3 regions of the Proteus appendicitidis genome follow, and region 2 is predicted to be linked to each of the others. Evidence: predicted binding sites of a transcription regulator. Region 2 holds the regulator's gene; each other region holds the start of a gene.
What was found. Region 2 encodes CRP, which controls carbon source genes, mostly activating them, when cyclic AMP is high. Its sites were predicted from a motif close to ATGTGANNNNNNTCACAT; they were not measured.
Positions count from the first base shown of each region.

Region 1 (11,092 bases), 2.0 Mb from region 2:
TCCAATTGCAGGAACTCGCCCAAGAGGACGCAACACAGATGGTTCAATCAATGCCGATTTAGACAGCCGAATTGAACTTGAAATGCGCACAGATACGAAAGAACTTTCTGAACATTTAATGTTAGTTGATTTAGCACGTAATGATTTAGCGCGTATTTGCCAAGCAGGTAGCCGTTATGTCGCTGAATTAACAAAAGTTGACCGTTATGCTTTTGTCATGCACTTAGTCTCAAGAGTTGTGGGTAAATTACGTGATGACTTAGATATTTTTCATGCTTATCAAGCTTGTATGAATATGGGTACGTTATCGGGTGCGCCCAAAGTCAGTGCAATGCAATTGATTGCTCGTTATGAAAAAACAAAACGTGGCAGCTACGGTGGCGCTATCGGCTATTTCACTGGCGCAGGCGATTTTGATACTTGCATAGTTATTCGCTCTGCTTATGTTGAAAATAATATTGCAACTATTCAAGTTGGTGCCGGAATTGTGCTTGATTCAGATCCTCAAATGGAAGCTGAAGAGACACGTAATAAATCACAAGCTGTGATCAACGCTATTTTACAAGCTCATACTGATACACAACTGCAGGAGGCTTGCTAATGGCGACTATCTTACTACTCGATAATATCGACTCATTTACTTATAACCTTGTCGATCAATTACGTAGCCTTGGCAATAACGTTGTGATTTATCGCAATAGCGTCACTGCCGATTTTATTGAACAAAAATTACGTGAACTCGATAACCCGATTTTACTGTTATCTCCAGGGCCAGGAGCACCTTCACAAGCCGGTTGTATGCCTGAACTATTAAAACGTGTATTAGGTACATTGCCTGTGATTGGTATTTGCTTAGGTCATCAAGCGATTATTGAAGCTTACGGTGGCAAAGTTTCTTCATGTGGAGAGATCTTACATGGTAAAGCGACATTAGCTGAACACGATAACAGCGAAATGTTTGTGAATTTACCTAACCCTTTACCCGTAGCTCGTTACCATTCGCTTTCAGGAGAACAAGTTCCAGAACAACTCATTATTAATGCTTGGTGCGATAACACTGTTATGGCGGTGCGTCACCGTCAACATAAAACGTGTGGTTTTCAGTTTCACCCAGAATCAATTTTAACCACCAAAGGCGCACAACTTTTAGAGCAAACAATCGCATGGGCATTAACTCCTAAAGGAGACGCATAAAATGGAAACTATCTTCAACAAATTATTTAGCGCACAACAATTGACGTTAGAAGAAAGCCAAACACTGTTTAGCGCCATTATTCGCGGTGAGTTGACAGAATCACAATTAGCGGCTGTTTTGATCAGCATGAAAATGCGCGGTGAACATCCTCAAGAAATCGCTGGTGCGGCGCGCGCGCTACTTGAAAATGCACAACCATTTCCTCGCCCTGATTACACATTTTGCGATATTGTCGGCACAGGAGGAGATGGTGCCAATAGTATCAATATTTCAACAGCAAGCGCCTTTGTTGCGGCTGAAGTAGGTATCAAAGTTGCGAAACACGGCAATCGTAGCGTATCTAGCCGCTCTGGATCTTCCGACTTATTAGCAGCATTTGGTATCCCTTTAGACAGAAGTGCTGCTGATGCACGCCAATTACTGGATGAAGTGGGTTTATGCTTTTTATTTGCACCTCAATATCACAGTGGTTTTCGTTTTGCCGCGCCTGTTCGCCAACAACTGAAAACACGCACATTATTTAATGTATTAGGCCCCTTGATTAACCCGGCTCGCCCGCCATTAGCATTAATCGGTGTGTATAGCCCAGAGTTATTGATGCCAATTGCAGATACATTAAACGTTTTAGGTTATGAGCGTGCTGCTGTTGTTCACAGTGGTGGAATGGATGAAGTTTCACTGCATGCGCCTACTCAAGTCGCTGAATTGCGTAATGGTGAAATTACTAGTTATGAACTGACACCAAGTGATTTTGGTCTTCGCCCTTGCGCCATTACTGATTTAGAAGGTGGTACACCTGAAGTCAACCGTCAATTATTGGCAGATTTACTACAAGGTGAAGGAAAAAGAGCACATACCGAATCTGTTGCAGCTAATGTCGCTTTATTAATGCGTTTACATGGGCAAGAAGATTTAAAAATAAATACTGAAGTTGCTATGCACGCCATTTATAGCGGTAAAGCAATAAATCGTGTAACTGCATTAGCCGCGAGAGGATAAGAGCATGACTGTATTAAACGCCATTGTAAAAGATAAAGCTGAATATCTAATTGCTCGTAAAGCAAGCCAACCATTATCAGAGTTTATGCACCAGATAGTGCCATCAACACGCTCGTTTTATCAGGCATTAACTCAGCCTAATACTGTTTTTATTTTAGAGTGTAAAAAAGCATCGCCCTCAAAAGGTTTAATTCGTGCTGATTTTGATCCCGCGACGATCGCAAAAATTTATCAGCCTTATGCGGCAGCAATTTCGGTATTAACGGATGAGAAATATTTTCAAGGAAGCTTTGATTATTTACATCAAGTTAGCCAAGCCGTACACCAACCCGTTTTATGTAAAGATTTTATTATTGATGAATACCAAATCTATTTAGCGCGTTTTTATCAAGCAGATGCCATTTTATTAATGCTCTCTGTCTTAGATGATGAGCAATATCGCGCTCTGTCAGCCGTTGCTCATCAATTAAATATGGGTGTATTAACCGAAGTAAGCACCGAAGAAGAGCGTCAACGTGCCATTAATCTCAATGCCAAAGTTATTGGTATTAACAATCGTGATTTGCGTGATCTCTCTATCGATTTAGCTCGCACCCAGCAGTTAAGCCAAGGGTTGCCTAAAGATGCAATCGTCATCAGTGAGTCAGGTATTCACACCCACCAGCAAGTTCAAGAGTTAAGCCAATATGCTAATGGTTTTCTGGTAGGTAGCGCTCTAATGTCACAAGAAAATATTGACCAAGCGGTGAGAGCGCTAGTTTTGGGAAAGCATAAAGTGTGCGGGTTAACTCGTACACAAGATGTAAAAGCGGTTTATCAAGCGGGTGCTTATTATGCAGGGCTGATTTTTGCAGAAAAATCCCCTCGTAAAGTGACATTGTCACAAGCACAAGAGTTGATTACACAAGCACCTTTGGCTTTTGTAGGCGTTTTTCAAAACCAATCTATAGCGCTTATTTGTGACTATGCTGAAAAACTTAATTTAGCTGCCATTCAACTACACGGGCAAGAAGATGCTCAGTTTATTGAGCAACTTAGACAAAGAATTCAACCTAGCTGTGAGATTTGGCAAGCAATAAATATGGCAACTCACACAGATATTTCTCTTGTGTCACACGTTAATAAATATGTACTTGATAACGGCACTGGTGGCACAGGAACAACGTTTAATTGGCAAAAAATTCCTAATACATTACGTGAAAAAGCATTACTTGCAGGCGGTCTTAATAGTGAAAACTGTTTAGATGCAGTTAAAACAGGTTGTATAGGGCTTGATTTTAACTCAGGAGTTGAATCGGCTCCTGGCATAAAAGATGCACAACGTCTGAACCAAGTATTTGCACAATTACAGCTAAGCTAAATTTCACAAAAATAAAATTTTAAACAGGATGACATCACAATGAGAAAACTTAACCCCTACTTTGGCGAATTTGGTGGCCAATATGTACCTGAAATCTTAATTCCTGCATTGGATCAACTCGAACAAGCTTTTATTGATGCGCAAAACGATCCCTCTTTTCAGCAAGAATTCCAAGATTTACTAAAAAATTACGCTGGCAGACCTACGGCTCTTACGCTCTGTCGTAATTTAACGGAAGGCACACGAACTCGTTTATATCTAAAACGTGAAGATTTACTGCATGGCGGTGCGCATAAAACTAACCAAGTATTGGGTCAAGCCTTGTTAGCAAAACGTATGGGTAAAACTGAAATTATTGCAGAAACAGGTGCGGGTCAACACGGTGTTGCAACAGCTTTAGCCTGCGCACTACTTAATATGAAATGTCGTATCTATATGGGGGCTAAAGACGTCGAACGTCAATCGCCTAACGTATTTCGTATGCGCTTAATGGGTGCCGAAGTGATCCCTGTTCACAGTGGTTCATCTACCTTAAAAGATGCCTGTAATGAGGCATTACGTGACTGGTCTGGTTGTTACGATCGGGCGCATTACTTATTAGGAACTGCGGCAGGCCCTCATCCTTATCCAACCATTGTCCGTGAGTTTCAACGTATGATTGGTGATGAAGCTAAAGCACAAATTCTAGAGCGTGAAGGTCGTCTACCTGATGCTGCTATCGCTTGTATTGGCGGTGGTTCTAACGCTATCGGTTTATTTGCTTCCTTTATCCCCGAAACTTCGGTGCAACTAATTGGTGTTGAACCTGCGGGTAAAGGTATTGAAACGGGTGAACATGGCGCACCACTAAAACATGGGAAATTAGGGATCTATTTTGGTATGAAATCCCCAATCATGCAGACGGATGAAGGGCAAATTGAAGAGTCATATTCAATTTCAGCAGGTCTTGATTTCCCATCTGTCGGACCTCAACACGCACATTTAAATAGCATTGGTCGTGCTGATTATGTTTCTGTTACCGATGATGAAGCCATCGAAGCATTTAAAGCACTTTCTCGCCGTGAAGGGATTATTCCAGCCTTAGAATCTTCTCATGCATTGGCTTATGCACTGAAATTAATTGCACAAAATCCTGACAAAGAGCAGCTATTAATTGTGAACTTATCAGGTCGTGGTGATAAAGATATTTTTACTGTAAACGATATTTTAGCAGCAAGAGGAGAAATCTAATGAGCCGTTATCAAGTATGCTTTGAAGCATTAGCACAAAAACAGCAAGGCGCATTCGTTCCTTTTGTCACATTAGGTGATCCTTCTCCTGAGCTGTCATTACAAATTATTGATGCGTTAATTGAAGGTGGTGCAGATGCATTAGAGATTGGTATTCCATTTTCCGATCCTCTTGCTGATGGTCCTACTATTCAAGGCGCTAATTTACGGGCGCTGAATGTAGGTGTCACCCCCACGGATTGCTTTGCACTTTTAACAAGTGTACGTAAAAAACATCCTAATATTCCTATTGGCTTATTAGTGTATGCCAACCTTGTTTTTAGTAATGGCATTGATAATTTTTACAGTAAATGCGAACAAGCTGGCGTGGACTCTGTTTTAATTGGTGATGTACCTTTACGTGAATCAAAAGAGTTTCGTGAAGCAGCACAACGCGCCAATATCAGCCCTATTTTTATTTGCCCACCTAATGCTGATGATGAACTTTTACAAGAGTTGGCTGCATCAGGTAAAGGTTATACCTATTTACTATCAAGAGCAGGGGTAACTGGTACAGATAAACGCGCAGAACAATCACTAACACATCTTACTGATAAGCTAAAAACCTATAAGGCTCCCCCTGCATTACAAGGGTTTGGTATTTCAGAACCTAAACAAGTGAAAGAAGCGATTGCAAATGGCGCGGCTGGGGCTATTTCAGGCTCTGCCGTGGTTCAAATTATTGAGAAAAATCTTCATCAACCCGATGTGATGTTAAAAGCACTGACGACATTTGTGAAAGAGATGAAGGCAGCCACCCTCGCCTAATTGCTTTAAATACACCGACTAAGATCCGCTTTAGAGAAATAATTGCGATTTTTCTAAGCGGATTATTCTTAATTTATTATCTATTCAATCCCACTCATTGACTGCTGAAACCGCGATAAACCGCGCTCTTATTTACTCTTCGATATTCTTAATCAAATAATCTTTTTATCTAAAATTGGGCGAATTTTTATTTTTTGGTCATACTTTATAAGGTACTTTATATTTTCTTTTCATAAATACTCAACCAACAATGTGATTACAAGGAGTTTGATAATGAAACTATGGGCAAAAATCTCTGCCGTTATGGCAGCATTGCTGATGGCATTTACCTTATCTGCATGTTCACCTACTGCAACATCAGAGGGCACTGGGGGTTATTTTGATGACTCAGTGATCACCACTAAAGTAAAAACTGCATTAGTCGGTGAAAAAAATCTTAACTCAACACAAATTAGCGTGGAAACATTTAAAGGCAAAGTTCAACTAAGTGGTTTTGTCTCTTCTCAAGCGGATGCTAATCGTGCCATTGAAACAACACGTAAAGTGACTGGCGTAAAAGGTGTTATCAACTCAATGGTTATTCGCTGATCCTCTCTTTATTCTAGTCTTCCTTTAGCCTTACTTTTTAGACCACTTCGGTGGTCTTTTTTTGTCCTGACTTTTGTCTTAACTGTTTAATCTTTCATAAAGCAGATCAATTTTTGCAAAAAAAGACAAATAAGCTAAAAAGTGCCTATCTTTATTCCTCGCTAAAAATAGCTCATAAAAAGAATAAAATATAAATATTATTAATCATTTCAAGGTTGTAATTTAACCACCTAATTACCCTGAATATCTCCTATGTTGATATCATTTTATTCTTTTTCTATTTTCTTCTATCTATTGATAGATAAAGCCGTTTTACTAAATCCAAATATAAAGATGCATTTTAAATACATCAATAAAATACACTCTTTTACTCATTAAAATGCCAGCAACTCTTAATAAATAAAACTACACTTTTTTATTTTGATAATATCAATAAACGAAAGATGCATATTAAATACATTTTAATGAATGTTAAAATGATAAATGTCTTATTTTAGATGTATATTTACCTATTTAACGCTGCTTTTAATAACTCATAATTCAGGTATTAATAATAAAAAAAGAAGCTGTATATAATCTAGAAATGAAATATTTTTAGTAAATCAAAAAGATAAAAAAAAGCGAAGGTAATCTTCGCTTTTTCATTATGAGATATTCTTTTAAAGAAAGAATAATTAGAAACGGTAACCCACACCAAACATAAATACAAATGGGTCTAAACGTGTGCTAATTGATTGTCTATCTTCACCCGCTTTAAATTTAACATCCGTTTCGATGTTCATCCACCAAACAGACGCATTCAGCATCCAGTTTTTATCGAGGTTATAATCTAAACCTGCTTGTGCTGCAAAGCCCCATGAATCCTTGAGATCTAAGTCAGATAAGCCGGCATTTTTACCCGCTGAATTGAATTTCTCATCAAAGAAAGTGGTAAAATTAAGACCTGCACCTAAATAAGGACGTAGTTTATCTTCGCCATTACCGAAGTAATATTGTGCCATTAATGTTGGTGGTAAATGTTTAACAGTCGCAATTTCACCAAAGTTTGTTAATGATACTTTGTGCTCAAAAGGAGTAGCTGCTAATAACTCAACACCGATATTATCAGTGATCATATACCCGAAAGTTAAACCTAATTGGGTATTATTATTAGCTTCAAAATGCCCAATACCTAATACATCATCAGAACCCGCATTAGGACGAACTGTTGCAGTACCTGCACGGAATAAGAAATCACCTGCTTGGTGAGCAAAAGAAATAGAAGGCGCAAGAGTTGCAGCCGCTAAAATAAGCGCAGAAAGTTTTTTCATTATTTAACCCATTCCTGTAATAAGTAAAATCTCCGCTAAAAATATAACCATTTATTGATAATTATGATCTAATGCCGATCACAACTTTGGAATTATTTTTGCAGAAAGTGTTATTTCTCTTTTTATTATTTATCAATACTATTATTTATAATTGATCCACATCAAATTACACATTAATACCATTTTTTCTTATAATTAAATTTATTATTACTGTTATTTTTTGAATAAAAAATATCCTTAAAAGACATATTTAAAAATAAAGTTATTATTGTGTTAATATAATGTTTATTTTATTTTCGGTGATGAGGGTGTTCTGATTATCAACATCAAGAAACAATCCAAATAAGAGAAGTAAGAGAAAATATCCCTTTTTGTTGTTGTAAAAGGTACAATAGCGCGCATTGACACAGTCTATTTTTATAGGAGCAGTTTCATGCCTACCACGGCACGCACAATCTACCGAGACAGTCTTAATTTTTATAAGAATGAACGACGTAGCATTGTTACTCTTTCCGCTATTCTTGCCATTATTTTAGCGTTCATTCATGTCTTCATTGGTCCTAATCCTCAAGAGTACCAATTGATGATTGAATTTGTGGCTAATTTTAAAAATACACAGCTTTCTTCTGCTTCTCCTGCTGAGTTAGAAGCAATGTCAAACAGTGTCGTGGGTATTGCCAAAAAAGTGTTATCACTGTATGCATTTGAAACATTACAGCAAAGCATCTTGGTTCTAACCTTATTGATGTTCGCCATGGCAATTTCCACAGGTCATAACGTCACCTTAGGTCAAACATTTAATGCAGCCCTACCTCGCTTACCTAAAATGTTCCTATTGATTGTACTGTGCTCTATTTTGATTAGCGCGGGTTTTATGGTGATGATTATTCCTGGCATCATTTTATTAATTGGTTTTGCATTAGCCCCCGTTGTTTTAGTACGTCAACAAAATATGGGAAGTGCAATACGTTTGGGCTGGAAAGTTGGGTTTAGTGAGTCGGCTGCGCTGATCCCTGCTTTAGGTATTTGGATCTTATTGCAATTCGGCATTGGTTTTGTGAGTAATCTTACAATTCAACTACCTGATGTTATCCATAACTTCTTATTCTACTTCCTAAAAAATATGGCTTCGGCTTGGATGATTATTTATCTGTTCCGTTTGTTTATGTTGGTTGAAAACAAATACACAACGCAACAGCGCTAATTTATTCTATTATCACCATCTATTAAAAATCCCGTGTATAAGCTAATCACTTATCACGGGATTTTTTATTTATTATGCACCGATGATTATGCACCAATTATTATGTACCAATAAAGTTTAACCAATACACTTAGAGAGTAGATGTATGGCTCATTGTTGGCACATCTAATGTATTCTCATCATTATTTTCAGCGTCTTGTTTTAGCGCCTCTTTCCTTGCCTCTTTCTGTTTTTCTTTGATCTGCTGTCGGCTTTGATACAGTCGGATCACAAAATAAAGATCGGGGGCAATAATCAGGTCATCTTCATTAAGTGAAATTCTATTGCGTTCAATCCAGCGATTTAACTCGGTTCTACGCCCTGCCAAAACCAATTTAACGCCTTTTATTCGTAACTCTCGTATTAATTCATCAATAGCAGCAAATACGCTAACATCGTCATAAGTAAAGCTTACAGCAGCATCTACCGCTAACCATGCGGGTCTTTGAGGTGCGCTATCAACCAGTTGTAGTACTCGTTTTTTAAAATAACCCACATTAAAATATGTCAGGGGTGAATTAAAACGGTACATCATTAAACCATCAATAGGCTCTATGCCATTATCCTTATTCATTGAATGAACCATTCCTTGTTCATCAACACCCAATAATTGATCGCTAGGTCGAAAGACAATACGTAAAAATTGTAATAAACCTAATAAAACCGCAAAGCCAATACCATTGATTAACCCTGCTAATAACACCGCTAATAAGGTAAAAGATGCCAATGTGAATGCTTGTTTATTACGTTTACGATAAGACCAAATATGACGAATACTCAGCAATGACCATGAAGAGACGATCAACACAATGCCGAGTGAAGATAATGGAATATAGGCGAGAAAATCGGTCATAAATAATAGCACTAGTAAGATCACCAGTGCGGCAATAATAGATACTAACTGCGTTTTGCCACCAACTGAATCATTGACTGCAGTACGGCTACTTGCCGCACTGACAGCAAATCCTTGAGAAAGAGCCGACGCAATATTGGCAATACCTAATGCTTTTAATTCTTGGTCTGCATCGACGTCATAACCATTTTTACTGGCAAAACTACGTGCGGTCATCATAAAGCTCACAAAGCTAATTACCGCTAAGTTTATGGATGGAACTAATAATTCGCGTAATACACTGGGGTGAAATCCACTCATCGAGACGACTGGTAAAAATAGGTCAACATTTCCTGCCTCTTTATTCACAATAGCAATACCATAGCTTGCTAAATCAAATTGCCAACTCAGATAAGTCATCACAACCATGGCAATTAATGGCGCTGGCCATCGGCTCCGAAAATAGCGAATACCCAATAATAAGGCGAGTGTTATCGCTGACATCAATAGCGTAGGTAAATGTGCATCCATTAATCGAAATGGAACTTCAATGAGTTTTTCAATTAAGTGGTCTGGGGAAGTATCAAAACCAAATACTTTACTAAGTTGCCCAACCATAATGGTGATCGCCACACCATTTAATAAACCTTGAAGAATAGGACGAGACAGAAAATCAGTAAAAGCCCCTAACCGAAAATGACTGGCTAAAATACACCAAAAACCCGTCATTGCCGTCATGATAATTGCAAGTTGCCATCGTGTATTTTCATCACCAGCAGATAATGGAATAACTACCGCCGCAATAACGGCACACGTTGCTGCATCAGGCCCTGTAATTAATTGTCGAGAAGTACCAAATAATGCATAAATAATCATGGGTAAAATACAAGCATATAATCCAACAATAGCATTAATGCCTAATAATTCGGTATACGCAATGGCAACTGGTAGTGCGACAGCAGCCACTGAAAGCCCTGCTTTTAAGTCATAGCCAAAATATTCACGCTTATAGTTAAATAATAAGCCTAATCCTGGCATCCATTTTATTATTCTTTTTCCGTTCATTGATGTCCTCTTATCAGAAATACTTTTTTATTTATGCATTCATCAAAAAGTGGCGGGTGATAATGATGAGTTAATGAATCATATACTAGTGTAATATTTAAATCCTCTTTCATAACTCAAGCTTGAGTTTTAATTTTACATAAATGCAATTACATTGATTTTTCATTGAGTTATTTCAGATAAAACTCGCATTTTTTGTATAAATTAACACTCTGTCGTTAAAGATATGCAATTGTTTACCCATTTTCTGTCGCTTTGCATTAGAATAGCCAAGTTTATGAATTTAATTACCATAGGTTCCTATCTGTTATGAAAAATGGCTGGCTTAAGCAATTACTTGATTTTGCTCCACTATTAGTGTTTTTTATCTTCTATAAATGGCAAGATATTTTCTATGCTTCAGGTGCATTAATTATCGCGACGTGGATCTCAGTTGGTTTAACATGGCTTATTTTCCATAAAGT
Region 1 is NZ_CP127389.1:1,805,250-1,816,341, reverse strand. Features, by position in the region: gene QQS39_RS08545 (anthranilate synthase component 1) at 1-601, shown strand, start outside; partial or broken gene trpD (bifunctional anthranilate synthase glutamate amidotransferase component TrpG/anthranilate phosphoribosyltransferase TrpD) at 601-2,194, shown strand; gene trpCF (bifunctional indole-3-glycerol-phosphate synthase TrpC/phosphoribosylanthranilate isomerase TrpF) at 2,199-3,554, shown strand; gene trpB (tryptophan synthase subunit beta) at 3,594-4,784, shown strand; gene trpA (tryptophan synthase subunit alpha) at 4,784-5,590, shown strand; gene QQS39_RS08515 (BON domain-containing protein) at 5,864-6,178, shown strand; gene ompW (outer membrane protein OmpW) at 6,853-7,488, opposite strand; gene QQS39_RS08505 (YciC family protein) at 7,922-8,692, shown strand; gene QQS39_RS08500 (SulP family inorganic anion transporter) at 8,823-10,628, opposite strand; partial or broken gene QQS39_RS08495 (septation protein A) at 10,938-11,092, shown strand, end outside.
Region 1: a site for CRP is predicted at 7,638-7,655, ahead of ompW (outer membrane protein OmpW). Genes of this name have one in related genera too.

Region 2 (11,092 bases):
CCATTGTTATCTATTTCAGGTGTGGAAGCGGATGACGTTATTGGAACATTGGCACTAAAAGCAGCGGCTGATGGACGTGATGTTCTAATCAGTACTGGTGATAAAGATATGGCGCAATTAGTGACGCCAAAGATCACACTGATTAATACCATGACCAACGTTATTTTAGGTCCTGATGAAGTTAAAGAAAAATACGGTGTTCCTCCCGAGCTGATTATTGATTTCCTCGCATTAATGGGAGACTCATCAGATAACATCCCTGGTGTTCCGGGCGTGGGTGAAAAAACCGCACTGGGTCTTTTACAAGGGCTTGGTAGTTTAGAGGATATCTATCAACAGCTTGATAATATCGCAACGTTGAGTTTCCGTGGTGCTAAAACACTGGGTGCTAAAATGGCAGAGCATGAGAAAGTGGCAAAACTTTCTTATAAGCTGGCAACGATTAAAACCGATGTTGAACTCGATAAAACGTTTGATGATTTAGTGGTTAAGGAGCCAAATTTAGATCAATTATTAGAGATGTTCACGCGTTATGAATTTAAACGCTGGATAAGTGATCTTCAAAATGGTGGCTGGTTAGCACAGCGTAGTACACAAAAAGTTGCTGTCCCTTATACCTCAGAAGCCGTTAACTCCAAAGATGCGCCTGTATCAGCTAATTTCCCTGTGATTACACAAGAGAATTATGAAGCTATCTTAACGCATGAAAGTTTAGCGCGATGGGTTGATCTTCTCAAAAAAGCGCCTGCATTTGCCTTTGATACAGAAACGGACAGCTTAAATAATATTGATGCTCGTTTAGTAGGATTATCATTTGCTATTGAACCGGGTAAAGCTGCTTATATTCCATTGCGTCATGAGTATTTAGATGCGCCAGACCAACTTCCTATTAATGATGTGCTAGCGGCATTAAAACCTATTTTAGAAGATAAAAACATTCTAAAAATTGGGCAAAATTTGAAGTTTGATCGTGGCATTATGGAAAATGAAGGTATCGAATTAAACGGCATCCATTTTGATACGATGTTGGAATCTTACGTATTAAATAGCGTGAGTAATCGACATGATATGGATACTTTGGCTGAAAAGCATTTAAACCATAAAACCACAACATTTGAAGAAATTGCCGGTAAAGGTAAAGGTCAGTTAACGTTTAACCAAATTGAGGTTGAACAAGCGACGTTATATGCGGCTGAAGATGCCGATATCACTTTATTACTCCATCAAGCGCTATACCCTCAAATAGAAGCCATAGCGCCTCTTAAGCATGTTTATCGCGATATCGAAATGCCATTAGTCCCTGTGCTTTCTAGAATGGAACGTAAAGGGGTATTAATTGATGCTCAAGTGTTAGCTGTTCAATCTCAAGAAATTACACAGCGTTTAGCTGAAATTGAAAAAGAGACGTTTGCGTTAGCAGGGCAAGAATTTAATCTCTCTTCACCTAAGCAGTTACAAGAAATTTTATTTGATAAGTTGCAGTTGCCAGTTATCAAGAAAACCCCGAAAGGTGCGCCATCTACCAATGAAGAAGTATTGGAAGAATTAGCGCATAGCCATGAATTGCCTCGTTTAATTTTAGAGCATCGTGGTCTTGCGAAACTAAAATCTACCTATACAGATAAATTACCATTAATGGTAAATAGTAAGACGAAGCGTGTACATACTTCATATCATCAAGCGGTGACGGCAACGGGGCGTTTATCTTCTCGTGATCCGAATCTTCAAAATATCCCAGTGAGAAATGAAGAAGGGCGTCGAATTCGCCAAGCATTTATTGCGCGTGAAGGTTTTAAAATTGTTGCTGCCGACTATTCACAAATTGAATTACGGATCATGGCGCATTTATCGCAAGATAAAGGCTTGTTAGATGCCTTTGCTCAAGGTAAAGATATTCACCGTGCAACTGCATCTGAAGTGTTTGGTATACCTTTAGAAGAAGTTACCTCTGAGCAACGTCGTAGTGCGAAAGCGATCAACTTTGGTCTTATTTATGGCATGAGTGCATTTGGCTTATCACAACAGATTGGTGTTGAGAGAAGAGAAGCTCAGCGTTATATGGATCTCTATTTTGAACGTTATCCGGGTGTCTTGGACTATATGGAGCGCACACGTAAACAAGCTTCTGAACAAGGCTATGTTGAAACGTTAGATGGTCGTCGCCTCTATTTACCAGAAATTAATTCAAAGAATGCAATTCGTCGTAAAGCTTCAGAGCGTGAGGCGATTAATGCTCCAATGCAGGGTACAGCTGCAGATATTATCAAAAAAGCCATGATTGCTGTGGATAATTGGATTTGCAATGAATGTCCTGCTGATGTGCATATGATTATGCAAGTACACGATGAATTAGTGTTTGAAGTGCGAGGATCTTACCTAGAGAACGCAAATCTCATGATCCATAAATTGATGGAAAGTAGCATGGAATTAGCTATTCCGTTGAAAGTTGAAGTGGGTGTTGGTAATAACTGGGATGAAGCACACTAGTTTTTAAATACGATCCTTAAAAAAAAAGCTCGGTTAATTACCGAGCTTTTTTATGTCAAAACTTATCAAAATATGAAAAAAAGATAAGTGAATAATTAAGCAACTTGTGAGTCGATCAGTTTGCTCAATTTCTTCTGTTTTTTCTCAATCCGTTGGCGTTTTAACGGAGATAAATGGTCAATAAAGAGTTTACCATCAAGATGGTCTAACTCATGCTGAATGCAGCCTGCAAACAAATCAGCGGCTTCAAATTCAATTTCATCACCATTTCTATCCAATGCCTTAACCTTTAAGAAGCGGTAACGCTCTGTTGGGGCAAAAGAATCTGGAATAGATAGACACCCATCCATCATATCCATCACTTCATCTTCAGTGCTGATAATTTCAGGATTGATAAGTGCAATTGGTTGATCTCGGTTTTCAGAAACATCAATTACAACAATGCGTTTAGATACATTAACCTGAGGTGCCGCTAAGCCAATACCCCGTTCTGCATACATGGTTTCAATCATGTCATCGATTAATGTGCGTATTTCGTCATCTACTTTTTCCACTGGTGCTGCGACTCTGCGCAGACGCTCATCTGGAAAACGCAGGAGCGTTAATACAGCCATGGATACCTCATTTTATCGCTAATTACATATTTACTACGGTCTCGCGATAAGCGTATCACAAAATCATTAAGGATAAACCGCACCTTTTGTGTGATTTGTTCTATTTTTAATCATATTCACGTAAGTGATTAAAGTCTCATAATTATGTAATTAAACTACATTTATTTATGGTTTGAATACATAAACACATAGCTGAATCGTGTTTGCATGTGAAAAAAAATTACAAAAGGGCTTTTATTAACCAATAAAATAGAGTACATTATCTCTCGTAGGGTACAGAGGTAAGATGTTCTATCTTTCAGACCTTTTACTTCACGTAATCGGATTTAGCTGAATATTAGCTGCCCCAGTTGACTTTATTTCAACTGGGGCATTTTTTTATCTAAAATTCACTGAAGTGGTTTGTGTGAGAAGTGAAAGGGAAAAGAGATTTCCCCTTTATCAATAGAAGATCAGCACGCTATCGTTGAGAAAAAAGAAGATAATTAAGCGTTGTCATTATTTGTAGGTTGTTCTTCTGAACCTGAAAACCATTCATTAAGTGTGTTACGTAGCTTATCAATGCCAATTTTTTTCAATGATGAAAAATATTCTACGCGGATATCACCCACTTTATTTGCCAATTCTTCACGTACGCTCATTAGCTGCTTTTTACGTGCGCCTGATGCAAGTTTATCGGCTTTAGTCAGTAAAACGAGAGTAGGAAGCTCTGAGCCTACAGCCCAGTCAATCATTTGCATATCAAGATCTTTTAATGGATGACGAATATCCATTAAAATAACCACACCTTTTAAGCACTCTCTTTTTTGTAGGTATTCACCTAAAGAGCGTTGCCATTTACGCTTCATTTCTTCAGGAACTTGGGCATAGCCGTAGCCTGGTAAATCGACTAAGCGTAAGCCTTCTTCAATTTGAAAAAGGTTGATTAATTGCGTACGACCTGGGGTTTTACTGGTTCTGGCTAATCCATTTTGTTGGGTTAACGCATTTAAAGCACTGGATTTACCGGCATTAGAGCGACCCGCAAAGGCAATTTCAATTCCTGTATCTGGTGGTAAATGACGGATATCAGGCGCACTGATGATGAAATGTGCTTTTTGGTAATTAAATTGGGTCATTATGGTATAAACCTCTCTGAAATAATGCGGCTTTTCATGCATACTCATTTCAATTTCGCATGAAAATGAATATCTAAAATATTTATTTACTCTATTTTGGCGCAATTTAATGACTTATAACAGTGCTTAAAAATTAAAATTTACCCTGTTATAACCTAATTAGACATATTGAGCGTAAATAAAGGTAAATGATTGGCACTATTTACCTCAGCGAATTAGAATCGCTGCATATTAAGTAAGTTGTAGACTATTAAAGTAAAGGATCCCTGCATGTTAAAACGTTTTCTTGTCACCTTCGTTACCGCTTGCACTTTAACAACAGCGACTTTTGCAATGGCAACGGGAGAAACCTTCGTTAAATTAGTCACCTCTGAAGGCAATATTGAAATATCACTGGATAATAAAAAAGCCCCAATTACAACGAAAAATTTTATTCAGTATGTCGAAGATGGGTACTATAACGGCACCACTTTTCATCGTGTTATTCCTGGCTTTATGGTTCAAGGCGGTGGTTTTACTGCTGATTTACAGCAAAAACAAACCAGAGCGCCAATTAAAAATGAAGCAGACAATGGATTACGCAATGTAAAAGGTTCTATTGCCATGGCGCGCACGTCAGATAAAGACAGCGCAACCAGCCAATTCTTTATTAATGTGGCTGACAATGCATTTTTAGATCACGGTCAACGTGATTTTGGCTATGCCGTATTTGGTAAAGTTGTGAAAGGAATGGATGTCGTTGATAAAATTTCACAAGCTCCAACTCGTAATATTGGACCTTACCAAAATGTGCCAGTAAAAACGGTCACTATTTTATCTGCGGAAGTTGTAAAACAATAAACGCATTATTAGGATAGGGTATTTACTTATTCTAATAAGATGAAACACATATAAACCGGAATGAATATTTTCATTCCGGGGTTTTTAGCACGAAAAAATATTTTTTATCCTTCCTTTTTTCGTGTGATCTCCTGCAATAAGTATTCGCCACGCTATTAATTACTCTATTCATCATCAATTACCGCCATTATTGTTATTGCGCAATAAATCAGCAGATTTTCTTGCTTACTATTCATATTTTATACCTGTGCTATGATAATCGGCTTTGTTGTACCCAAGTCGGTTAAACAACGAGCTATTTTGGCAAATCTACACTCGCTTTAAAATAGTAATAAAATAGATAATGATAAGAAAATCAGTCGGATAGGCTAATATGCTGTTACTTATTGATAATTACGACTCGTTTACCTACAACCTCTATCAGTATTTCTGTGAATTGGGTGCTGAGGTTGTTGTTAAGCGTAACGATGAGATCGGACTTAAAGAGATAGAAAAGATGATGCCAGCACATCTTGTTATCTCGCCAGGACCTTGCACTCCTGATGAAGCAGGGATCTCACTTGAGGCTATACAGCGGTTTGCCGGTGAAATTCCTATTCTTGGCGTTTGTCTTGGACATCAAGCGATAGGACAAGCTTTTGGTGCATCAGTTATCAGAGCGCGAGAAGTGATGCATGGTAAAAATTCATTAATACATCATAATCAACAAGGTGTTTTTAAGGGGCTTAATCGTCCTTTAAATGTAACGCGTTACCACTCTTTAGTGATTGATGCGACGACATTACCTGTACCTTTTGAAGTGACGGCATGGAGCCAACATGATGGAAATGTTGATGAAATTATGGGAATTCGCCATCGTACTCTGCCAATTGAAGGGGTTCAATTTCACCCAGAAAGTATTTTAAGTGAACAAGGGCATGAGCTATTAAATAATTTCCTTAAATATTAAATGGATAGCATTTAAATAGCGAAATAATGCCTTTTTATACAAAACCACATTTGATTTTTTATTCATATTTAGTGATTATATTTTCATATTAAATATGAATAACGATCAGGTGGGGTAATGAAAAAGCAAAGCATCAACCGGGCAACTTACGATCAAGTAATGTTGCCAATTTATTCACCCGCAGAATTTATTCCTGTCAAAGGGATGGGTAGCCGTGTTTGGGATCAGCAGGGAAAATCGTATATTGATTTTGCTGGTGGTATTGCTGTTTTAGCACTGGGACATGCCCATCCTGCTCTTAATCAAGCCTTGAAAGAACAAAGCGAACAACTTTGGCATGTAAGTAATATTTTTACTAATGAACCCGCATTGCGCTTAGCTCAAAAATTAATAGATAACACATTTGCAGAACGTGTCTTTTTTGCCAATTCAGGCGCAGAAGCGAATGAGGCAGCATTTAAATTAGCGCGCCATTATGCCATTACTCGCCATAGCCCTTATAAAACTAAAATTATTGCTTTTCACCATGCATTCCATGGCAGAACACTGTTTACAGTCTCTGTTGGTGGGCAACCTAAATATGCAGATGGTTTTGGCCCTAAGCCTGCAGATATCGTACACGTCCCCTTTAATGATTTAGATGCGGTTAAAGCGGTAATGGACGATCACACTTGTGCTGTTGTTTTAGAGCCAGTTCAAGGTGAAGGTGGCGTAACGGCGGCAACACCTGAGTTTATGAGAGGGCTACGTGAATTGTGCGATAAGCATCAAGCGCTGCTTGTTCTTGATGAAGTACAAACGGGTATGGGGCGTACAGGCAAGCTTTTCGCCTATATGAACTATGATGTGACACCCGACATTATTACAACCGCAAAAGCACTAGGAAGTGGTTTTCCACTTAGTGCAATGTTAACAACACATGAGATAGCTTCTGCAATGGGTGTCGGAACTCATGGTACAACTTATGGTGGCAATCCATTAGCTTGTGCCGTGGGTAATGTCGCATTTGATTTAATTAATACACCGGAGGTATTGGAGGGTGTAGAAAAGCGCTATCAATGGATTGTGGATGAACTGGCGGCAATCAATCAAGTTTATAATGTCTTTTCGCAAATTCGTGGGCAAGGTTTATTGATTGGTGCGCAATTGGCACCACAATATGAAGGTAAAGCTAAAGAGTTACTCGGTCTTGCTGCCAAACATGGCTTAATGATGTTAAACGCAGGAGCCGATGTGATGCGTTTTACACCATCGTTAATTATTACCCAAGAAGAGCTACAAGAAGGAATGGTGGCATTAAAAGCGGCTATTGCGGAATTTGTAGCAGGGTAGTATCGACTAAAAACCCCATCAACGAGGATGGGGTTTACATATAAAAGTCTATCAATAGCCCTTTTATGGGCTATTGTTTATTCGAGCGGGGAAACTTAGCGAGTCCCGTAAACGACGATAGTTTTACCGTGTGCGGAGATCAAGTTTTGATCTTCCAGCATTTTCAGAATACGGCCTACAGTTTCGCGTGAACAACCAACGATTTGACCAATTTCCTGACGTGTAATTTTAATTTGCATGCCATCAGGATGCGTCATTGCATCGGGTTGTTTTGCTAAGTTTAATAAGGTTTGTGCAATACGACCTGTTACATCAAGGAAAGCAAGGTTACCTACTTTTTCTGATGTGGTTTGTAATCTGTTCGCCATTTGAGCAGAAAGGCGCATCAGAATATCAGGGTTAACCTGAATTAATTGGCGGAATTTTTTATAGGAAATTTCTGCTACTTCACAGGCTGTTTTTGCTCTAACCCATGCACTACGTTCTTGATCTTCTTCAAATAATCCAAGTTCACCGATGAAATCCCCCTGATTTAGGTAGGAGAGGATCATTTCTTTTCCTTCTTCATCTTTAATAAGAACAGCCACGGAACCTTTAACAATATAATAAAGTGTTTCCGCTTTCTCACCTTGGTGGATCAGCGTGCTCTTGGATGGATATTTGTGAATATGGCAGTGTGACAAAAACCATTCAAGAGTCGGGTCTGTTTGCGGCTTGCCGAGAACCATTCGCGTTATCCTCTGTACGTTAAATGCAGCCTTTCAAAACGGATAGGTTCCCTTTTGAGACAGCGTGCTTAAAAATCCTATCTTTACCTATTAACTTCCTGAGAACACGGTAAGTTAATATGGAGTAGATTATAATAAATGAGAAAATAATGCATTGATCTTAACCACTATCATCAAGCAGATATTGTTTTTAACACAATTAGTGCATTAAGTCTCGTTTTACGCAGTCAGCATAATAAACCTATTTGCTAATTGCCAGTTGAATTATGAGTATGTACTCTTTTAGTTTCTGTCATCTTTAGGGGAAAATAAATGGAAGCGAGAGTTAAGTGGGTTGAAGATTTATCTTTTGTTGGCGAATCTTCATCTGGCCATCAAATTATGATGGATGGGAATTCGGGTGATAAAGCCCCAAGCCCAATGGAAATGGTATTAATTGCTGCGGGTGGATGTAGCGCGATTGATGTCGTGAGTATTTTACGTAAAGGTCGTCACCAAGTAACTGATTGTGAAGTAAAATTAACATCAGAACGACGCGAAGAAGCCCCTCGTTTATTTACGGATATCAATTTACATTTTATTGTTTCTGGTAAAGAGTTAACGGATAAAATCGTAGAACGCGCCGTTCAATTATCGGCAGAAAAATATTGTTCTGTTTCTTTAATGCTAGGAAAAGCAGCCAATATTACGCATTCATTTGAAATAAAAGATGCTGACTAATTTTGATATTTTAAAATAAAGTTTAATCTGAAAAATAATATCCCTTAATTAATGGGATATTATTTTTATAGAGATAAATTTTATTTTGGTTAACTTATCTTTTCGCCATTTAATAATTTTTTGACTAATGGCGCCATAATTAATTCCATCGCTAATCCTAATTTCCCGCCCGGTACAACAATAGTATTTATTGTTGACATAAAGGAGCCATGCAACATCGCAAGTAAATAGGGAAAATCAATATCGGTTAAGCCTCGAAAACGAATAACAATAAAGCTCTCATCGAGAGTGGGGATCGCTTTGGCAGAAAAGGGGTTTGAAGTATCAACCGTCGGAACGCGTTGGAAGTTAATGTGAGTGCGTGAGAATTGAGGAATAATATAGCTAATATAATCATCCATTGAGCGTACAACCGAATCTCTTACCGCCTCTTGTGAATGCCCTCGTTCTGTGGTGTCTCGAATGAGTTTTTGTATCCACTCAAGGTTTACGATAGGTACAACGCCCACTAATAAATCAACATGTTGTGCAACATCATGTTCGTTGGTAACTACACCCCCGTGTAACCCTTCATAAAAAAGAACATCGGTATTATTTGGCAACGGCTCCCAAGGGGTAAATGTACCCGGTAATTGGTTATAGGGAGTGGCTTCATCATAAGAGTGTAGATATTTGCGAGATTGACCTTGCCCTGTATCACTATACTGACTTAAGGTCTTACTCAGTAAGCTAAAATCATTTGCTTCAGGGCCAAAATAACTGATATGTCTACCTTGTTCTCTGGCTTTTCTTATCGCCATATCCATTTCAGGACGGGTATAGCGATGGAAGCTATCTCCATCAATCAATGCTGCATTTGCATTGAGTTGTTGGAATATCTTACGAAAAGCTTGGCTTGTTGTGGTCGTCCCTGCACCACTAGAGCCAGTTACTGCGATGATCGGATGCTTGATTGACATAGGTTATCCTTTTGCTAAATAAGGTTGACCCTTATTGATGGCGATACATCGCTTGCTTTGAATAACTAACCAGAGCGAAACTGCGATGCCGGCATAATATTGACGCTCTCATGAAGTTCTGACCAAACCAATACGGCTTCACCGGATTTAAGCTGTTTTTTTACGTCGGCGACTTTTTGTTCAAGCGTTTTCTCTTGGATACCATAATCAGTGCCTTCTCGTAAAACAAAACTTTCAATAAGATTATCAAGTGCCTCTGTGGAAAGATCCTTCCAAGGAATTATCATTTGGTTTTCTCCAAATAAGCGGATAACCAGTCAGGTATTCGACTTTCAAGCCACATCACGGGTTTAGACAGTTTTCCACTGACAAAACCGACATGTCCACCAAACTCGGTGAGTTGATATTCAATGTTATTTGGTAAGGTTGTGATATCAGGAATAACATCCGCAGACATAAAAGGATCATCTTTAGCGTGAATAATCAGTGTTGTTTTCTTTATTTTATTTAATAAAGGCAATGCGCTGCATTGGCGATAATAATCTAACGCATCTTTAAATCCATGGATTTTAGAGGTAATTAAATCGTCAAATTGACGTAGTTTTTTAATGGATTTTATCGTTAACAAACTAATGGGTAACGATTCAGGATAACGAACAAGCTTACGTGTTGCGTTATTTTTCAGCTCTTTTAACAGATACCATTGATAAAAACGAGAAAAGCCATGTTCAATTTTTGTTGAGCATGGTTCTAGCATTAATGGCGCAGAGACAATAACGGCAGCATCGACAACCGCATTTTCACCACTTTCTGCGAGATAATAGGCAAGCATATTTCCACCAAGAGAATAACCAACGGCGGCTGTTGGTTGCTCACCAAATTCTTTTTTCAGCCAATTTAAGAAGTAGCGAGCATCTTCCGTTTCACCAGAGTGATAAATACGGTTTTGTCTATTGGGTTCACCACTACATCCTCTAAAGTGCATCACAACGCTTAGCCAGCCCCTCTCTTTTGCTGCGGCTAACATGCCGTGAGCATAAGGGCTGCTAAATCCACCTTCTAAGCCATGAAAAATGACTAAGCGTGGTTTATTGAGTGCCATTGTCGGATCTTCACTCCACGCTAAATCGACAAAATCGTTGTCTGGAAGATTGAGTCGTTGCCAATATGGCGTAAGTTGTGGTGTCCTGCGTACAATTCTTGGTAAGAGCGTTTGTAAATGTGGATTTTTAGCCCAACGCATTGGATTAAAGTATTGAGACATATTTTCCGTCTATCAAAATGAATTAACACTTGTTTGCTAAATAACATACTGCTATTTTCGGTGAAAATAAAACATCTGTCA
Region 2 is NZ_CP127389.1:3,775,243-3,786,334, reverse strand. Features, by position in the region: gene polA (DNA polymerase I) at 1-2,487, shown strand, start outside; gene def (peptide deformylase) at 2,583-3,101, opposite strand; gene spfP (small protein SpfP) at 3,388-3,435, shown strand; gene yihA (ribosome biogenesis GTP-binding protein YihA/YsxC) at 3,587-4,219, opposite strand; gene ppiA (peptidylprolyl isomerase A) at 4,490-5,059, shown strand; gene QQS39_RS17265 (aminodeoxychorismate synthase component II) at 5,433-6,008, shown strand; gene argD (bifunctional acetylornithine/succinyldiaminopimelate transaminase) at 6,126-7,340, shown strand; gene crp (cAMP-activated global transcriptional regulator CRP) at 7,436-8,068, opposite strand; gene QQS39_RS17250 (OsmC family protein) at 8,381-8,788, shown strand; gene QQS39_RS17245 (phosphoribulokinase) at 8,878-9,747, opposite strand; gene QQS39_RS17240 (YheU family protein) at 9,813-10,034, opposite strand; gene QQS39_RS17235 (hydrolase) at 10,031-11,011, opposite strand.

Region 3 (11,092 bases), 760 kb from region 2:
GCTTCAATATCAGAAACGGGAATACCATAAATACGCTCCATTACCATCACGTTTTCATGGCAATAATCTGAATACACTTCAGGAATATACAACATAGAGCTATTTTCAAAATTACGACGTAGCTGAATAGCATTCGCGGCTTCACGCAGTAAATTTAGCTCATCAAGTAATGTCTTTTCGTATTCGCGGATCACTTCTTTTGGTCGTAAACGACGACCATCAGGTAAAAACGGTAATAAATTTGCCAAGCGATACATCAAACGGATATCTGCTTTTATCACCGGTTGAATATCGGGACGAATAACCTTTAGTACCACTTCTTTGCCGTTTTCTTTTAATTTTGCAGTGTGAACCTGCGCAATAGAAGCGGAAGCGAGTGGCGTTTCATCAAAATCATCAAACCATTGGTCGATAGGGCAACCAAATGAATTTTCAATATATTGTCGTGCTTTCTTACCATCAAAAGGAGCAACTTTGTCTTGCAATAAAGCAAGCTGATCAGCGATTTGAGGAGGGAAAAGATCACGTCGAGTTGATAACATTTGACCTAATTTAATCCAAACAGGGCCTAATGTTTGCAATGCGAGTCGTAAGCGTTCACCTAATGGTTTTTCTGGATGTTTATTTTTGATCCAAAATAGTGTTCGGCATCCTAATCTTACAGGTAAGGTAATTCGGTGTTTAGGAATTAACTCATCAAGCCCATAAGATAAAAATACCTGAATAATATGATAGAGGCGCTTTAACTCACTCAGGAGCATTATTTTTTCTCCAATGTGCCTAACCGTTTTTCCAGCTCGGCGGTTTGCTGTGCAAGTTCTTCTATTTCATCATAAAAATGGACTGTTTCTAATGCACTAGGTGCGGTTTTCCACTCTTCAATTAATGCGTCACGTAAATAACCTTTTTGGTGACTTAAGAGTGAAGAAAATAACTGAACGCCCTTTCCTGCAACAACAGTCAGACTTTGCGCCGCAATGTCACCAATATAAGGTGCTAAATATTGCGCGGGGTCCCACTGCGCCATATCTAATAATGCAGACCAATTTTGCACAACCTGCATATCGCCATCAATAGTGATATCGCCACGGTTGATTAGTTCTGACATTTTTTGACGGTCACGAAGCTTAATCAGAGTTAATAGTTTTGTTTTTATCAAACAATCAGTTTCATCATCCCACTGACTTAATACATCAACTTGTTGTTCGCTAAAGACTAAGTAGATGGAACGAGGAAACTCATTGATAGAAAGCGCCAACACTTTGCCCGCAAGGCGATTGCGGGCAGGTTTAAGCACATTTTCCTGATATAAAACGTGATTAAGTGCTGTCTCCATAGATGCTGTTAACAGCGGATACAGTACTTGAGAAGCAATATCATGAGAAAAAGTGGCTTTTTCCATCTCAGAATTTAAATCCTTTGTGTAATGCAACTATACCTCCAGTCATATTGGTATAGGTAACTTGATCAAATCCCGCTTCTTCCATCATGCCTTTTAGTGTTTCTTGGTCTGGATGCATGCGAATTGACTCTGTTAAATAACGGTAACTTTCAGCGTCATTCACAATCACTTGACCAATTTTCGGTAGAATATGGAAAGAGTAAGCATCATAAATCTTGCTTAAAGGATCAAGAACGGGTTTAGAGAATTCCAGTACCAGCAGACGCCCACCTGGCTTTAATACACGGAACATCGAACGTAAAGCTTTTGCTTTATCGGTCACATTACGTAAGCCAAAGGAGATTGTAATGCAATCAAAATGGTTATCAGGGAAAGGTAACTCTTCAGCATTTGCTTGTACATAGTTAACATTACCCACAATACCGTGATCGCGTAGCTTTTCACGTCCCATTTTCAACATTGAGTCATTGATATCAGCTAAAACAACTTCCCCATTTTCGCCCACAAGACGAGAGAATTTAGCTGTTAAATCACCCGTGCCGCCTGCAAGGTCAAGAACACGTTGGTTACGTCTTACGCCACTTGCTTCAATGGTATAACGTTTCCAAATACGGTGAACACCGAACGACATCAAGTCATTCATTAAATCATACTTAGACGCGACAGAGTGAAAAACCCTTGCAACCATGGTTTGTTTATCATCTTTGTCAACGGTTTGGAAACCAAAATCTGTTGTTTCCTTAGTTTGTTGAGTCATATTATTTGCCCGCTAATTAATCAAAATTTAGTAAATTTAGTACTGGTCGTTTTCAGAAGTCTTTATCTCTTTATTTTATCAAATCAATCAGATGCTGATTTTTCAATGAGATCATTATCAATCGTTTTTTTTATCTCAACCCCTAAGGATTTAAAGCCTTCCGCTTGACTGATAAGATTTCCACGACCTTCAGAGAGTTTTTTCATTGCTAATAGATAGCCGGATTGCGCTTTTTGAATACTGTTTCCTAACCCTTGCATATCATCAACGAAAAGTCTTAATTTGTCATACATTTTAGCCGCTCTGTCTGCAATTTCTTGCGCATTTTGGCTTTGATATTCATAACGCCACAATGCGGCTATTGTACGCAAAGCAACAAGTAAAGTAGATGGTCCAACTAACATAATATTGTTTTTCAATGCTTCATCTAGCAAGTCTGGAGAATGACCAATTGCAACAAGATAAGCAGGCTCAATAGGTATAAACATTAAAACATAGTCTAAAGACGTTATACCCGGTAGTTTATGATAATCTTTTACACTCAATCCTTTAATATGCGCTTTAATTGAGTTCACATGCGCATAAAGCGCTTGTTTACGTTCATTATCACTATCACTACTAAAATACTTCTCATATGCCACCAGCGACATTTTAGCGTCGATAATAACATCTCTACCATGAGGTAGATGCACAATCACATCCGGTTGATAGCGACTACCATTTTCATGTCGAATGCTTACTTGGGTTTCAAACTCATGACCTTCACGTAATCCAGAAGTCTCTAATATACGTGCTAATACCGTTTCGCCCCAGTTACCTTGAACTTTATTATCCCCTTTTAGGGCATTAGTTAAATTAACGGCTTCTTGTGCCATTTTCACATTCAATTGTTGCAGCTGGCGAATTTCATGAACCAAAGTATGTCGCTCTCTGGCTTCTTGCCCAAAACCATCTTGTACTTGTCGCCGAAAGCTTTCGAGCTGTTCACGAAATGGTGACAGTAAATGGGTTAATCCTTGACGATTTAACTCTTCGGCTTTACGCCCACTCTGTTCAAAAATACGGTTAGCTAAGTTCTCAAACTGTGTTGCAAGCCGTTGCTCACTATTAATTAATAATCGCTGTTTTTCTTCTGCGGATATGCGGCTTTCTTCCCAACGAGTTGTCACTTCTCTTAATTCTGCTTCTTGGGAAGTAATAATTTCTCGTTGAGCACGTAATTCTTGCTCTAGCTGTTCTATATGTTGTTGTAAAGAGGGGATAATCACCGCTTTTTCTTGGGCGATAGCAAGCTGTGTATGATTTTCACGTAGCATGGCTTCTTTATCGGATAAACGTTGTTGGATAGACCACCAAACCAGCGCACCGCCAACAAGCACTCCACCTAATAAACCAATGATCCCGTATAACAACTGAATATCCACTAAAGTGACCTTTTTACTTTCCAGCGGGCTACGTTAAAACGCATAAGTAATATTGTCTAGCAACAATTTACATCATGACTTTATTTGCGATAAAGGACGCAGTTATCCCACCCATTTCGCAAGCCATTGCAAACCAAAAGCACCGGGTGCCAAAATACCGAATGCCCAAATCATAGCTGATGTTAAATTAGCAATTTGAAAATAACGTTGTGGCATTGCACAAATACCCGCAACTAATGGGACAATTGCACGAAAAGGTCCAAAAAATCGTCCAATAAACACCCCCCAAATTCCCCAACGATTAAAGAATTGATGACCTCTAACTAATGTTTGTGGTGAACGTGAAATGGGCCACATGTTTCTCACGCCCTCTTTATAGTGAAATCCTACCCAGTAGGATACCCAATCACCAAAGAAAGCACCTAATGCAGCAGCAAGCCAAATCGGCCAGAAAAACAGACCACTCTCACCAATTAAGGCGCCTAATCCTAATAAAATCACTGTGGCAGGAATAAGCAAAGAGATAAATGCGAGTGACTCACCAAAAGCAAGCAAAAACACGATCGGAATAGCCCAGATTTCGTGCTCTTTCACAAAGAGAGTGATGGTATGAATAATGTCTTGTACTGTCAAAATAGAGACCTTAAATTCGGTTAACCTAAGTGAAATAATAAATTGATTAACCGAATATAAATCACTTTATTATTCAAGAAAATAATTTTGTAAGGTATCTCGGCTAGAAGCATCTAAACCGATATCTTTCTCTAGCCAAGTATCCACATTACCGTAATGCTGATTAATACTCGCCAATGCAGTTTGCAGAAACTCTTCTTGTACTGAATAAACATAGGCAAATTTATCAACAATGTTATCACTCATTGTTTTGGCATGTTCTTCTAAAAGATAAGCGCGATAAGGCGCTAATGTTTCATTGGTAAGTAGGTAATCTTCCATTACTACATCTAAAGATGCACCCAACGCAAATAATACTAAAGCAGAGCCAACACCTGTTCTGTCTTTACCCACAGCACAATGTTGTACAACGCCCCCTTTCTCAGGTTGCTTTAATAATGTTGCCAGTTGTTTATATGCAGGATTATTAATAGGAAGTAATTTATATAACTGAAACATAAAGGCTTTAGCGTCAAATTGCTCAAGTATTTCAGGAGTCAGCTTTTCAAGGTTTGCAGAGACTTCTTTGGATAGCGGGTTTGCAGGAGCATGGTAATATTGCGCACCTTCCCAGACACGGTCTGGTTTATCAACAATTTCACCACTATCGCGATAATCAATGATTTGAAAAAGATTTTTATCAATAAGAAGGGATTGATCCGTATCCGTCAGCCTATCCAGTGATCCAGCACGAAATAACATTCCTGGCTTGATAATACCACCGTTGCTTAATTTTTTACCTCCTAGATCACGGAAGTTAATTCCACCGGTTAAAGGCAACACTGAAGGGTGTGTCTGCAAAATATCAGTCATATTTATTTTCTCATTGTTTTATTGTAAATAATTCTCAATTACATTATCAAAAATATAGTTCTATTGACATAGTATATTAAGCGAGTGAATTATTGCATAAAAAAAGCCCTTAACACTTGCGTATTAAGGGCTTCTATCAGCGATTCGAAAGATTATTTCATTAAATTACGAGCCGCTTCAATCACGATACCGAGTGCATTGTTCTCAGTTTTCTTCAGTAATTCCGCATCTGGAATTTCTTGTTGAGTACGGTTTACGATAACACCCGCAACCATACCTGCACGTAAACCTTGGCTTGCACACATTGTCAATAATGTTGCAGATTCCATTTCATAGTTCATTACGCCCATTTCTTGCCACTCTTTCATAGAGCCTTTGAAACGGCGAATAACACGACCTGTATAGGTGTCGTAACGTTCTTGTCCTGGATAGAATGTATCTGAAGATGCAGTAACACCGACGTGTACAGTGGAGCCATTGTCTTTAGCGGCTTTGTACAGTGCGTTCATACATTCAAAATCAGAAACAGCTGGGAATTCCATTGGTGCGAAATGTAAGCTTGCGCCATCTAAACGAACCGCAGCCGTAGTCACAAGAATATCACCTACATTGATATGTTCTTGAATTGCACCAGTTGTACCAATACGCAAGAAAGTACGAATACCTAACTGTGCTAATTCTTCAACTGCGATAGAGGTAGATGGACCACCGATACCTGTTGAACAAACAATGACAGCTTTACCATCAATTTCGCCACGCCATGACGTGTATTCACGTAAAGAAGCCAGATGAACTGGGTTATCCATTAATTTTGCAATTTTTTCAACACGCTTAGGATCACCTGGAACAATTGCTAAAGTGGCACCCTGTAGGTCATTTTTGGTTAAACCTAAGTGAAATACATCAGACATATCGGACTCCTCAATGGGACAAAACCAATGATCATTAAATTAAAAGTTACTGTATCAGTTTTTCAGACCTTTTTAGTGACCAACATCACTTACAAGGCAACAAACAAAGTAACAATTTCATAAAATTGTGATTACTATCACAAAAAGCGGCATATAAAAGACATGATCCGCAAGCACTATATCAATATTCGCCAGCATCAATCATTAACTAAAGTAAACATTTCTCTCATCAGTATAGATGCGATAAATACATTATTGAACATATACTCTAAATAATTCGAGGTGTAGCTAGGCGACAAGTGAATGAGCCGCTAGGAGCATACATCAGTATGTGACTAGTGCGAATGAACGAAGTCAACAACGCTACAGCTTGAAGTATGACGAGTAGCTAGGCGACAAGTGCAGGAGTCGCTAGAAGCATACATAAGTATGTGACTAGTGCGAATAAACGCAACCAACAACGCTGTGGCTTCAAGTATGACGAGTAGCTTGAAGTACAACGAACATAACGAGTAAACTACCCGCCCTTAAAAACATCGAATGTGACAAACAGATCGTCATTGGAGTGAACATGAGCTTATTTAACCAAATTGCGAGCCTACTAGGTGGCGAAAAAATCAATCAATATAAAACTGTCCTTGACTGGATTGGATCTCAAGGCGGCATTGAAGGCTTAGTAAAGCAATTTGATACAGCAGGTTTAAGTGAGCTTATTCAATCTTGGATAAGTACAAAGACAAATTTACCTATCAGTGCTGAACAAATCGTAGCGGTTTTTTCATCACCGGTGATTAATGAACTTGCGTCAAAAATTAATTTAAGTGCAACAGAAGCTTCTGAAATGGCGGCACAATATTTACCTAAATTAATTGATAAAGTCACCCCAGATGGCGTTGTACCTAAAGACTTAGACTTAGTCAGTGCGGGTATGGATATTTTAAAAGCGAAAATTTTTGGCGGCTAAATAAACAGACTGCGTTTTCCCTTATATCCCATAAGAGAAAACGCATCATATTCTTAATAATCAAAATTGATTACAGCAAACCTTCTTCAATCAACGCTTCATGAAAACGTTGTTTCTCTTCAGGCGTTGCCTGAATACGTTCTAAAGGTACATCCAAAGCATAAGGGATATTTTGTTGTGGTGAATAAACGGCTAATACGTAGGTATTTCCATTTTGCTCAATCACAATAGGTGGTGTTTTCTTATTTCCTGAATAAGCAATACGGATATCTTTACCCTCTAAATTAAGATGATAAGTCGCAATAAATTGCTTATTACTCACTACCATTTTTGCAGGAATAGCGATTAACTTTAAAGGCTGAGTTCCCACTGATAATAATGCTTTTCTCACTTTACTCGTCAATATTTGACGATAGATAAAAAAGACCACACTAAAACCAAATAATGCGATAAAAATAACCGTACTCATTAAGCGAAGCCAAATATTATCTATCGCCACATCAACGGTCATTTTACTGAGATCATTAGCATCAGCGACGGGTTCAACTAACACATCTTTAGGGCCTAAATCTAAAAAAGTAAAATTACGCGAAACTTCATTGCCTTTATAACGTAAATCAACACTACAGTTAGTCAGAACAAAAAGTTGAGAACGACAAGAGCCATTTACCGTAGCATCAACAGGTACTGCATTCTCACTGATTTTATAATCATAAAGAATATTGGGAATTTGATAAGCACTAAATACCGTCATTGCTAACATGAAAATAACTAAGAATAAGGTGCGAAATAATCCACCGTCTCCTCTTAGTGGAACTAATTTCAAAGGTCGAGTTGGAAAAGCATCTAATACTTTATCCGAAAGTTTAATGCTAGTTTGCACAATAATTATATCCATAAAATTAGAGAGTTTTGCAGTATAGCAACTCTAATGAATATCAATAATAAGATTTACTCTGGGTTTTAATGAATACCTTTTTTTAATTTTATATAAAGTTAGCCTGCTATTTTGACTATGCAACTTATCTAAAGTGACAGTTCAAAAATAACAGGCTAATAAACAATTAATTCTTTTATTACGCGTTTTGGCGTAAATATTTAGCAGCCTCAACCATATTCGCTAATGCTGCACGTGTTTCAGGCCAGCCTCGTGTTTTTAATCCACAATCTGGATTCACCCATAAACGCTCTGCGGGAATTCGAGATTGTGCTTTTCTTAATAAACCGACGATCCATTCCACATTTGGCACATTAGGTGAGTGAATATCATAAACACCTGGTCCAATTTCATTTGGATAATCAAAGTGCTCAAAGGCTTCTAGCAATTCCATATCTGAACGTGATGTTTCGATTGTAATCACATCAGCATCCAGCGCTGCGATTGAATCCATGATGTCATTAAATTCGCAATAACACATATGGGTATGGATTTGTGTCTCATCATCAGCAATGGCGGCACTTAATTTAAAGGCATCAACTGCCCAATCAAGGTAAGCCTGCCACTCATTACGACGCAGTGGTAAACCTTCACGTAACGCAGGCTCATCGATTTGAATAATCCCAATACCTGCTTTTTGTAAATCATCCACTTCATCACGCAGTGCTAACGCTATCTGTTTTGCAATCGTTTCACGCGTTACATCTTCACGAGGGAAAGACCAACATAAAATTGTCACAGGACCTGTTAACATGCCTTTGACTGGTTTTTCTGTTAATGACTGAGCGTAAGTTGCCCAATCCACAGTAATCGGAGCTGGACGACTAATATCACCAATAATCACCGGTGGTTTTACACAACGGGAGCCATAGCTTTGTACCCAGCCATTTTGCGTAAACACATAACCATCAAAATGTTCACCAAAATACTCCACCATATCGTTACGTTCAGCCTCACCATGAACTAACACATCAAGGCCAAGATTTTCTTGTTCAGATATCGCTTGCTTAATATGTTCGCTGATATTTGTACGATAAGCTGCTGTATCGATGCGCCCTTTCTTAAAATCTAAACGGACAGTACGAATTTCTGTTGTTTGTGGGAATGAGCCAATCGTGGTGGTTGGCCATAATGGCAAATTAAACCGAGTACGTTGTACTTCTGCACGTTGAGTATAAGGTGAATTTCTTTCACTATCTTGTGCTTCAATCGCCTGTAAACGAGCTTCAACTGTTGCATTATGTACGCGGGTCGAATGTTGACGTTGACGAATTGGCGCACTGTATTGTGCCAGTTGTTCATCATACTCACCTTCTGGTGCATTCAATGCCTTAGCTAACAAAGCGACTTCTTCACATTTCTGAACAGCAAAAGCAAACCAGCTTTTGACTTCATCATCAAGTTTCGTCTCTGCATTTAAATCAATTGGGCTATGCAGTAATGAACATGAAGTACCAATCCACAATGGACGTTTCCCTTTTAATGCAATCACTTGCTGATAACGTGTACTTAAATCTGCTTTCCACACATTTCGACCATTAATCACACCTAATGACAGAACCCAATCTTTAGGTAATGCTTGGTGTAAGTGCTGTAAATCATCTTGCCCTGCTGAAATATCAACATGAAGCCCCTCAACAGGTAAGTTTTTAATAATATCAAGATGATGAGAAATACCATCAAAATAGGTTGTCAGCAGTAATTTAGCTTGCCCTGTTAATGCTTGATAAGCTGTTTGATACGCATTTTGCCATTCAATAGGTAAATCCAGTACTAATGCAGGCTCATCAATTTGTATCCACTCAATACCTTTCTCTTTTAATGCAGAAATAACTTGTTGATAGATAGGTAAAATATCTTTTAGAAGCGTTAATCTATCAAATTCAGGGCCTTTTACTTTACCTAGCCACAAGTAAGTCACAGGACCCAGTAAAACAGGTTTTATTTTATGACCTAACGCTAATGCTTCATCGACTTCTTCTAATAGCGCTTTCCATGCAAAGCTAAATGACTGACCTTGCTGAAATTCAGGCACGATATAGTGATAGTTAGTATTAAACCATTTCGTCATTTCAGATGCAGCCGCAGGCTTACCTGTTGGCGCTCTACCACGAGCGACTCTGAATAGAGTATCAAGATCAAGTGAGCCATCTTCATTACGGTGACGAGGCGGCACATTACCTAACAGTAGGCTTGTACCTAACACTTGGTCATACCAAGCAAAATCACCGACAGGTAATAATTCAACACCTGCATCTGCTTGTTGTTGCCAATGGCGAGCGCGAAGCTCTTTACCCACCGCAACCAATTCTTCTTGTGAAATCTTGCCTGCCCAATAATTTTCTTGCGCCTTTTTTAGCTCTCTACCTAAGCCAATACGAGGGAAGCCAAGTGTGTGATTGCGAATTGTCATAATTAAAATCCTATTTTTAGCCGTCTAGATGTTTACACATCCATAATCTACAGGTAGTGTATAAATCACAAGCGCAAATTTTTCATCAACAACTTGAAGGTTTCTCATGATAGAAATAAAACATTTAAAAACGATCTTAGCCTTGAAGCACACAGGCTCTCTTGCTAACGCAGCAAATCAATTGCATCAAACGCAATCGGCTCTTTCACATCAATTTAGTGAATTAGAACATCGCCTTGGTTATCGAATTTTTGTGCGTAAAAGCCAGCCACTGCGCTTTACTTCACAAGGAGAAGTGCTCGTTAAATTAGCAGAAGAAGTATTGCCTATTGTTCGTAGAGCCATTGAAGCATGTAATGAACCAGGTAGTGTGAATTTGAATATAGCCATTGAATGCCATAGCTGTATTCAATGGTTAACCCCTGCATTACAGCAATATCGTCAAACATGGCCTGAAGTGACTGTTGATTTTCATTCGGGTGTGACTTTTGATCCACAACCAGCATTATTACAACGTGAATTAGATGTGGTGTTAACATCCGATATCTTGGATGATCCTCGTTTACACTACACTCCGTTATTTGACTATGAGGTGAAATTAGTTTTATCGCCAGATCACCCTCTTGCTAATCGCTTACATATTCAGCCACAAGATTTAATTGCAGAAACCTTATTTATTTATCCCGTACAAAGAGAGCGCTTTGATGTATGGCGTCATTTCTTACAACCTGCGGGGATCACACCACATTTTAAACATGTCGATAATACGTTGTTATTAATTCAAATGGTTGCAGCCGGT
Region 3 is NZ_CP127389.1:431,164-442,255, reverse strand. Features, by position in the region: gene ubiB (ubiquinone biosynthesis regulatory protein kinase UbiB) at 1-761, opposite strand, end outside; gene QQS39_RS02175 (ubiquinone biosynthesis accessory factor UbiJ) at 761-1,402, opposite strand; gene ubiE (bifunctional demethylmenaquinone methyltransferase/2-methoxy-6-polyprenyl-1,4-benzoquinol methylase UbiE) at 1,404-2,159, opposite strand; gene rmuC (DNA recombination protein RmuC) at 2,243-3,583, opposite strand; gene QQS39_RS02160 (DedA family protein) at 3,686-4,216, opposite strand; gene QQS39_RS02155 (tyrosine-protein phosphatase) at 4,286-5,068, opposite strand; gene udp (uridine phosphorylase) at 5,221-5,979, opposite strand; gene QQS39_RS02145 (YidB family protein) at 6,551-6,943, shown strand; gene QQS39_RS02140 (hypothetical protein) at 7,014-7,841, opposite strand; gene metE (5-methyltetrahydropteroyltriglutamate--homocysteine S-methyltransferase) at 8,020-10,293, opposite strand; gene metR (HTH-type transcriptional regulator MetR) at 10,400-11,092, shown strand, end outside.
Region 3: a site for CRP is predicted at 6,053-6,070, ahead of udp (uridine phosphorylase). Genes of this name have one in related genera too.